One region of the Streptomyces sp. NPDC001744 genome, then DNA from elsewhere that is predicted to be linked to it. Evidence: riboswitches for the same ligand, from Rfam matches in the RefSeq annotation. Region 1 holds a riboswitch; each other region holds the start of a gene.
The links. Region 1 has a riboswitch for cyclic di-AMP ahead of ACFYZY_RS06255 (M23 family metallopeptidase). Riboswitches for the same ligand answer to the same signal wherever they lie in the genome.
Positions count from the first base shown of each region.

Region 2: another riboswitch for cyclic di-AMP. It lies ahead of ACFYZY_RS23080 (peptidoglycan DD-metalloendopeptidase family protein); the one in region 1 lies ahead of ACFYZY_RS06255 (M23 family metallopeptidase).
Region 3: another riboswitch for cyclic di-AMP. It lies ahead of ACFYZY_RS19440 (transglycosylase SLT domain-containing protein); the one in region 1 lies ahead of ACFYZY_RS06255 (M23 family metallopeptidase).

Region 1 covers NZ_JBIAUG010000004.1:21,159-23,410, reverse strand. The annotation lists gene ACFYZY_RS06260 (PP2C family protein-serine/threonine phosphatase) at 1-582, shown strand, start outside; cyclic di-AMP (ydaO/yuaA leader) riboswitch at 795-940, shown strand; gene ACFYZY_RS06255 (M23 family metallopeptidase) at 952-2,076, shown strand; gene ACFYZY_RS06250 (PrsW family intramembrane metalloprotease) at 2,130-2,252, opposite strand, start outside.
Region 2 covers NZ_JBIAUG010000020.1:103,930-106,181, reverse strand. The annotation lists gene ACFYZY_RS23085 (SGNH/GDSL hydrolase family protein) at 1-159, opposite strand, end outside; gene ACFYZY_RS23080 (peptidoglycan DD-metalloendopeptidase family protein) at 320-1,270, opposite strand; cyclic di-AMP (ydaO/yuaA leader) riboswitch at 1,275-1,434, opposite strand; gene ACFYZY_RS23075 (tyrosine-protein phosphatase) at 1,822-2,252, shown strand, end outside.
Region 3 covers NZ_JBIAUG010000015.1:146,393-148,644, forward strand. The annotation lists gene ACFYZY_RS19435 (phosphoribosyltransferase family protein) at 1-482, shown strand, start outside; gene ACFYZY_RS19440 (transglycosylase SLT domain-containing protein) at 466-1,386, opposite strand; cyclic di-AMP (ydaO/yuaA leader) riboswitch at 1,391-1,575, opposite strand; gene ACFYZY_RS19445 (hypothetical protein) at 1,949-2,252, shown strand, end outside.

The sequences.
Region 1 (2,252 bases):
GCCGAGCAGGAGCGGTCCCTGGAGGACGTGGCGCAGCGGCTCGAACGGGCGCTGACCCGGGAGGGCACCCGGCGGGAGGGCCTGGACGCCTTCGAGGGATTCACCACCGCCGTCCTCGCCGAGATTCCGCGCGCCGACGGCAACGGAGCCTTCGACGGTTTCGTACGGGTCGTCAACCGGGGGCACCCGCCCCCGCTGGTGCTGCACGGGGACGGCCGGGTCGAACCGGTGGAACCGGGCCGGCCGGCGCTGCCGCTCGGCATGGGGGACCTGGCGTCGTGGCCGGACCGGGCCGAGGCGCGCCCCTACCCGCCGGGCACGACGCTGCTCTTCTACACCGACGGCCTCTCGGAGGCGCGGAACGCGGCCGGGGCCTTCTACGACCCGGTGGCACGGCTGGCCGGACGGATCTTCCCGGGGCCCGAGGAACTCCTCGACGCGCTCGTGGACGACGTACGCCTCCACACGGGCGGCGGGGCGACGGATGACATGGCCCTGCTCGCGCTGAGCCGGCCCGAGGAGGGGCGGCGGGAGCGGCGACGGACGATGCAGGTGCTGCACCGGGACGGTCACCATCCGTAGTCGAGAGGTGTCCCTGGGATAACGATTGACAAAACGTCAGATCGCGAAGGGTTTGGGGGTCTCGCGTCGCGCCGTGATAAAGGGGGGTCAAGTCGGGGCAGTTCCTGCCAATTCAATGAACGATCAAGGGGAACGGCTTGGAAACGGGACCCCCTGTCTATTAACGTTCGATAACGCAGCGCGGTCGTCCCCGCCGTCGCAAGAGACGGCACCGTGCGCGTGCGCCGAATCCCGCAAGGGAACCGGGGAACCACCATTTGGGGTGAATCGAGCCCGTCGCACCCGTGCGGCGCGCCCGTAGGAGACCTTCCTGCTCCGAACCCGTCAGCTAACCCGGTAGGCGAGAAGGAAGGAAAGGAGTGCGCCTCCGTGGCGTCCAACCCCCCTGCCCCCGAAGCCCCCTTCGACGCCTTCGGTGGTGGTGCGGCTCCCTCCGCCCCTGACACCGAGTGGAACCCCACCGAGGATTCCCTCCGCGACCGGAGCCGTTCCGGCCGGCACCGGGTCGTCAAACAGCGCTCCCACTTCGCCCGTTCCTCCACCGTCCTCGGCGTCGGCGTCATCGCGGCCGTCGGCGCGGGCGGCCTCGCCACCGCGCAGGACAAGCCCCCGGTGGCCATCTCGCTCCCGGACCTCCCGGACCTCGACCTGCCGGACGCCCACGACCTGCCCGGCATCGGCTCCCTCCTGTCCGAGGAGGAGCGGGAGGCGGTCGCCGAGGACCGCGTCAACCCGAACCCGCTGACCTCCACCGCGTACACCACCGGTGCCGACGGGCGGACCGGCGGGGCCGGGCAGGTCACGCGGGCCTCCCTGAAGGCCGACGTCCCGAGCGCCACCGACGCGGGTGAGGCCCTGCGCACCCGCATCCTCCAGCAGGCCGAGCAGCAGCAGGCGTCCGCCGACGCGGCCGAGAGGGCCGCGGCGGAGAAGGCGGCGGCCGAGAAGGCCGCGGCGGAGGCGAAGGCCAAGGCGGACGCGGCGGAGAAGGAGGCCGCCGAGGCGCGGGCGAAGGCCGAGGCGGAGGCCAAGGCGAAGGCGGAGGCCGCCGCCAGGGCGAAGGCCGAGGCCGAGCGCCTCGCCGAACTCGCCGCGAGCTACTCGCTCCCCCTCTCCTCGTACTCCATCACCGCCACCTACATGCAGTCCGGTTCGATGTGGTCCTCCGGCCACCACACGGGCCTCGACTTCGCGGCCTCCGCCGGCACCCCGCTCAAGGCGGTGCACGGCGCCACGGTGAAGTCGGCCGCCTGGTCCGGTTCCTACGGCTACCGGATCGTCCTGGAGCTGGAGGACGGCACCGAGGTCTGGTACTGCCACCTCTCGTCCATGACGGTCGGCGCGGGTCAGACCGTGTCCACCGGCGAGACCATCGGCCGCGTCGGCGCCACCGGCAACGTCTCCGGCGCCCACCTCCACCTGGAGGTGCACCCCGGCGGTGGCGACGGCGTCGACCCGGGCGCGTGGCTGCGCTCGAAGGGCCTCACGGTCTGAGGACCCGGGGGCCCGGGGACCCGGGCCCCGTCGGGCCCGGAGTTCCCGGCGGACTACCTCCGGTACGGGTTGTAGTCGCCGTAGTCCAGGTACTGCGGCGGCGCCCACACCCGTCCCGTCGCCCGGGCCGCGTACGTCAGCGCGGGCGAGGCGATCGCGCGGCGCTGCCACAGGTG
Region 2 (2,252 bases), on a different contig from region 1:
CTCCGGCAACCGGTCGGCGAGCAGGACCGCGAAGCGGTCCGCCCAGCCGACGTACGTCCCGTTGGGGCCGGGGTCTCCGACGCCCTCGGTGAAGCTGTCACCGATCGCCGTGTACGACCCGAATGCGTTCTTGTCTCTTGATCTCGAATCGTCTGCCACGGGCGCCCATCCTTCCTTCTCGCGTGTGACCTACGCGACCGTAAGGAGGGGTTGACGACGGGTGAGATATGCCACCGATAAAGATTCCGCCAAGACGGAATACGCCGGCGGCCCGGCATTTTCGTGCCGGGCCGCCGGAAAGGGGTTTCGCCGTTGCGCGTCAGACGGAGACGCCGTGTCCGCGCAGATAGGCCAGCGGGTCGATGTCCGAGCCGTAGCTCGGCGAGGTGCGGATCTCGAAGTGCAGGTGCGGGCCGGTGGAGTTGCCGGTGGAACCGGAGAGGCCGATCTGCTGGCCGCCGGTGACGGACTGGCCGGCCGAGACCGCGAGGGAGGAGAGGTGGGCGTACTGCGAGTACTTGCCGTCCGCGTGCTTGATGACGACCTCGTTGCCGTACGAGCCGCTCCAGCCGGCGGAGACGACCGTGCCGGCGCCGACGGCGCGGACGGTGGTGCCGGAGGAGGCGATGAAGTCGACACCGGTGTGATAGCCGGAGGACCACATGGCGCCGGAGGCGCGGTACGGGGTGGAGAAGCCGCCGGTGACGGGGGCGACCCAGCCGGAGGAGGAGGCGGTGGAGGAGCCGGACGGGCCCTCGGGCGCGTCCGCGGTGGCGGCGGCCGGGGCGGCGGCGCGGCGGGTCTCGCGGGAGGCGCGCGGGGTGTCGTCGCCCTTGCCGGAACTCCGGGTGCCCGGGGCGCTCTTCGGGCCGGTGGGGGCGGAGCCCTCGGCGCCGACGGTGAGCTTCATGCCGGGCATGATGAGGGAGGGGTCCGCGCCGATGGTCCGGCGGTTGTCCTCGTAGAGCTTCCGCCAGCCGCCCGTGACGTGGTGGTCGGCGGCGATCTTCGACAGGTAGTCGCCGCGGACGACGGCGTACGTCGTCGGGGCGGCCTTCGCGGGGACGGCCTGCACGGGGGTGGCCCGCACCTGGGCGGCGGCCACGACGGCCGGGGCGGGGGCGGCGGCCGGGGCGGCCTGCTCGGCGGCGTGGGCCCCCGTGGCGCCGATGAGCGGGAGGGCCACGACGGCGCCTCCCGTACCGGCGGCGGCGAATCCGCGGGTGAGGAGGTTGTTCTTCGGGCGGCGGTGCTTACCCTTCGCGGGCATGTCGAATTCCTCTCCGGCGCCTGCGAGGTGAGCTGTCGGGTTCGGACTGGAGATGTCCGGCCGCGTTCTCACGCGACTTCACCCCGAGCCGTCCTGTGTCACGGGACCGGCGTACTTCCTGGGTCCCCCGCTCCTGCCACGCATGGGATGGGTGGAATTCCGGACGGTGGCAGGATTCGGCGGTCCGACCGGATTGACGGTGACGCTAGACGAGCGGAGTCGGCGTGAACAAGCCGTTCTTCGGTCCCGGGGATTCCGCGCTAGATCATCACGAGGCGATCACGGTCACCCTCCGTGGATGACGGTCCTTCGATTTCCCTGTGCCGTACGGAAATCACGCCGGCCTCCCGGCCACGATCCGTCACTTCTATGACGCTGCTCACGCGCCTTTCCCCATCTCACCCCAACCGGGGCTTGTCATAACCAAGGCCCTAATTCGGACAGTTCACCCATTACCGTCCGAGGGGGTGCGCCGCGCGCCTCCCGCCCGGATGATTGCCCCAGGAACCCGTCCCGCGCCGGACACCCGAACGCCGACCCCAGGAGCATCCGTGACGCAGCAGCTGCCGCAGGTCCCGCCCGCCGAAGCCGTCGAGCCCGAGCTTGCGGGGGTCCGCAACTTCCGGGACGTGGGCGGCCTGCCGACGACGGACGGGCGTGCCGTCCGCCCCGGGCGCCTCTTCCGCAGCGGCCACCTGGCCCACGCGACCGAGGCCGACGCCGCCTTCCTCGCCTCGCTGGGCCTGCACACCGTCTTCGACTTCCGCAACGAGGCCGACCGGCGGATCGAGGGCGCGGACGTCGAACTGCCCGGCGTGCGCAACGTGAACATACCGCTCAACGACCCGGCCGACGGCAAGGAGTTCTGGAGGCTGGTGCGCGACGGCGGGGTCGCGCAGCTGCGGGAGGTCCTCGGTGACGGCAGGGCGGCCGCCCGGATGTCCGATTCGTACCGGCGGATGGTGGTCGAGCGGACCGCGGA
Region 3 (2,252 bases), on a different contig from region 1:
CCCTCCTGTTCGACCTGCTCACCGAGGACGAGTCGGCCGACCGGGCGCGGGTCTTCGACACCGCGCTCCTCGCCGGCCGGCTCACCGGGGCCACGGACTGGTTGGCCGGACGGCTCGGCGCGGAGTTCCCGATCGGCTACTTCGGCGCGAGTACGGGAGCGGCGGCCGCGCTGCGGGCGGCGGCGGCCCCCGCGTCGCCCGTCGGCGCTGTCGTCTCGCGCGGCGGCCGGCCGGACCTCGCCGCCGACCACCTGGGCCGGGTGCGGGCCCCGACCCTCCTGGTGGTGGGCGGCGAGGACCCGCTGGTCCTGGACCTCAACCGGCGGGCCCGGTCCCTGCTGCGCTGCGAGAACCGGCTGGCCGTCGTGGAGGGCGCCACCCACCTCTTCGAGGAGCCCGGTGCCCTGGAGGAGGTGGCGGAGCTCGCCGCCTCCTGGTTCACCGGGCACTTCCGCGCACGGGGGGTCAGTACGCCCCGTTGACGTTGTCGATGGAGCCGTAGCGGTCGGCCGCGTAGTTGCAGGCGGCGGTGATGTTGGCGACCGGGTCGTACAGGTCCATGGCCGTGCCCGGCACGTGGTAGGCGAGGAAGGTCGGCTCGATGACCTGGAGGAGGCCCTTCGAGGGGGTGCCGTTGACGGCGTTGATGTCCCAGTTGTTGATGGCCATCGGGTTTCCGGAGGACTCCCGCATGACGTTGCGGTGGATTCCCTCGTAGGAGCCGGGGATGCCGTGCCGGGCCATGACGTCCAGCGACTCGCGGATCCAGCCGTCGAGGTTGTCGGCGTAGCCGGTGGCAGCAGCCGCCTGAACCTGGGCGGGGACGGCGCGGGCGACGGCGGGGGCGGCCGCGGCGCCGGAGGCGCCCGTGCCGGTGGCGACGGCCGGGGTGGCCGTGCGGCGCTCGGAAGGCTTCGCCCGTTCGGCCGAAGAGGAATTCTTCGCCTTCGGGGCGGCCTTCGTCCCGGTCCCGCTCGCGGTCTCCGCCTGCCCGGGGGCGATCTTCGCGGAATTCCGATGAATCGTCAGTTCCAGGCCGGGGTGAATGAGTGACGGATTGTCACCCACAACGCTCCGGTTGGCGCGGTAAAGGCTCTTCCAGCCCCCCTGAATTCCCTTCTTGCGGGCGATCAGGGAGAGCGAGTCACCGCTCGTGACGGTGTAGGTGCGCGCGGCGGCCGGGGCGGCCGGGGTGGCGGCGGCCGGTGCGGCGGGGGCGGTGAACACCGTGGCCGCGATGCCCGGCGTTCCGGCGGCGGGCGTGGCGCCGGCCGTGGCGGGCACGATCAGCGGCAGGGTCAGAGCGGCCCCACCTGTACCGATCAGGGCCATACCACGGGAGATGTGGATGCGGCGGGGGCGGCGGTGCTTGCCGTGTGCGGGCATGACGGATTCCTCTCCGGCGCCTGCGGGGTGAGCTGTCGGGTTCGGACGGGAGATGTCCGGCCGCGAGCACGCGGCTTCACCCCGAGCCGTTCCGGATTCCGGACCGGCGTATTCGTGGGTCCCCCGCTCCTGCCGTCGGGTGAAAAGGGAAGGTTCCCGAGCGGCGGCAGGATTAGGCGTTCCGCTCGAATGGAGGTGACCGTAGGCCAGCAATGCGACGAATAACAAGAGGATCAATGCGACGCTCTTCGGTAAAGGATCTCCGTATTCGTCCCGGTCAAGATCGACCGGATGGCGGGGATGCCGAATTTCCTTGTGCGGCAAGGGCCCGGGGAGGGGCGCGGCGGATCGTGGGACCCGGGGAGTGAGTCGCGTCACCCGAACGGCTATGTCCCATATGTGCCGTGTTTCCCTTGTTCGGCGTAAAGAGGGTGAAAGTTCCCGAGGGGGCATTCGTTCATCGAATTACTGCTTTATCTGCATTCCATGACACGTGCCACCATAACTGGCAAAGCGGACATTTCTCCTGGAGGATGGAAGGCCCGACCCAGGAGCCGCCCCGATGCCCCCCTCCGCCCCCCCGCTCGGCCCTGCCTCCCTGACCTGCCCCGACGCCCTCGACCACGAGGCGGCCGCCCTCTACGAGACCGCCGTCTGGCAGCGGATCGTCACCGACTGGACGACGGGGGAACCGCCCGCGCCCGCTCCGTCGCGGGAGCGGAGCTGGCGGGACCTGCTCAGCGTGCCGGTGGACCGGCTCGTGGCCGACGCGCTCGACGCGCTGCCCGCACCCCTCCCCGCCGAGCGCCGTCTCCCCGGACGGCTCGGGGCCGTGCTGCCGGACCGCCTGCACGCCTGGCGCCGCA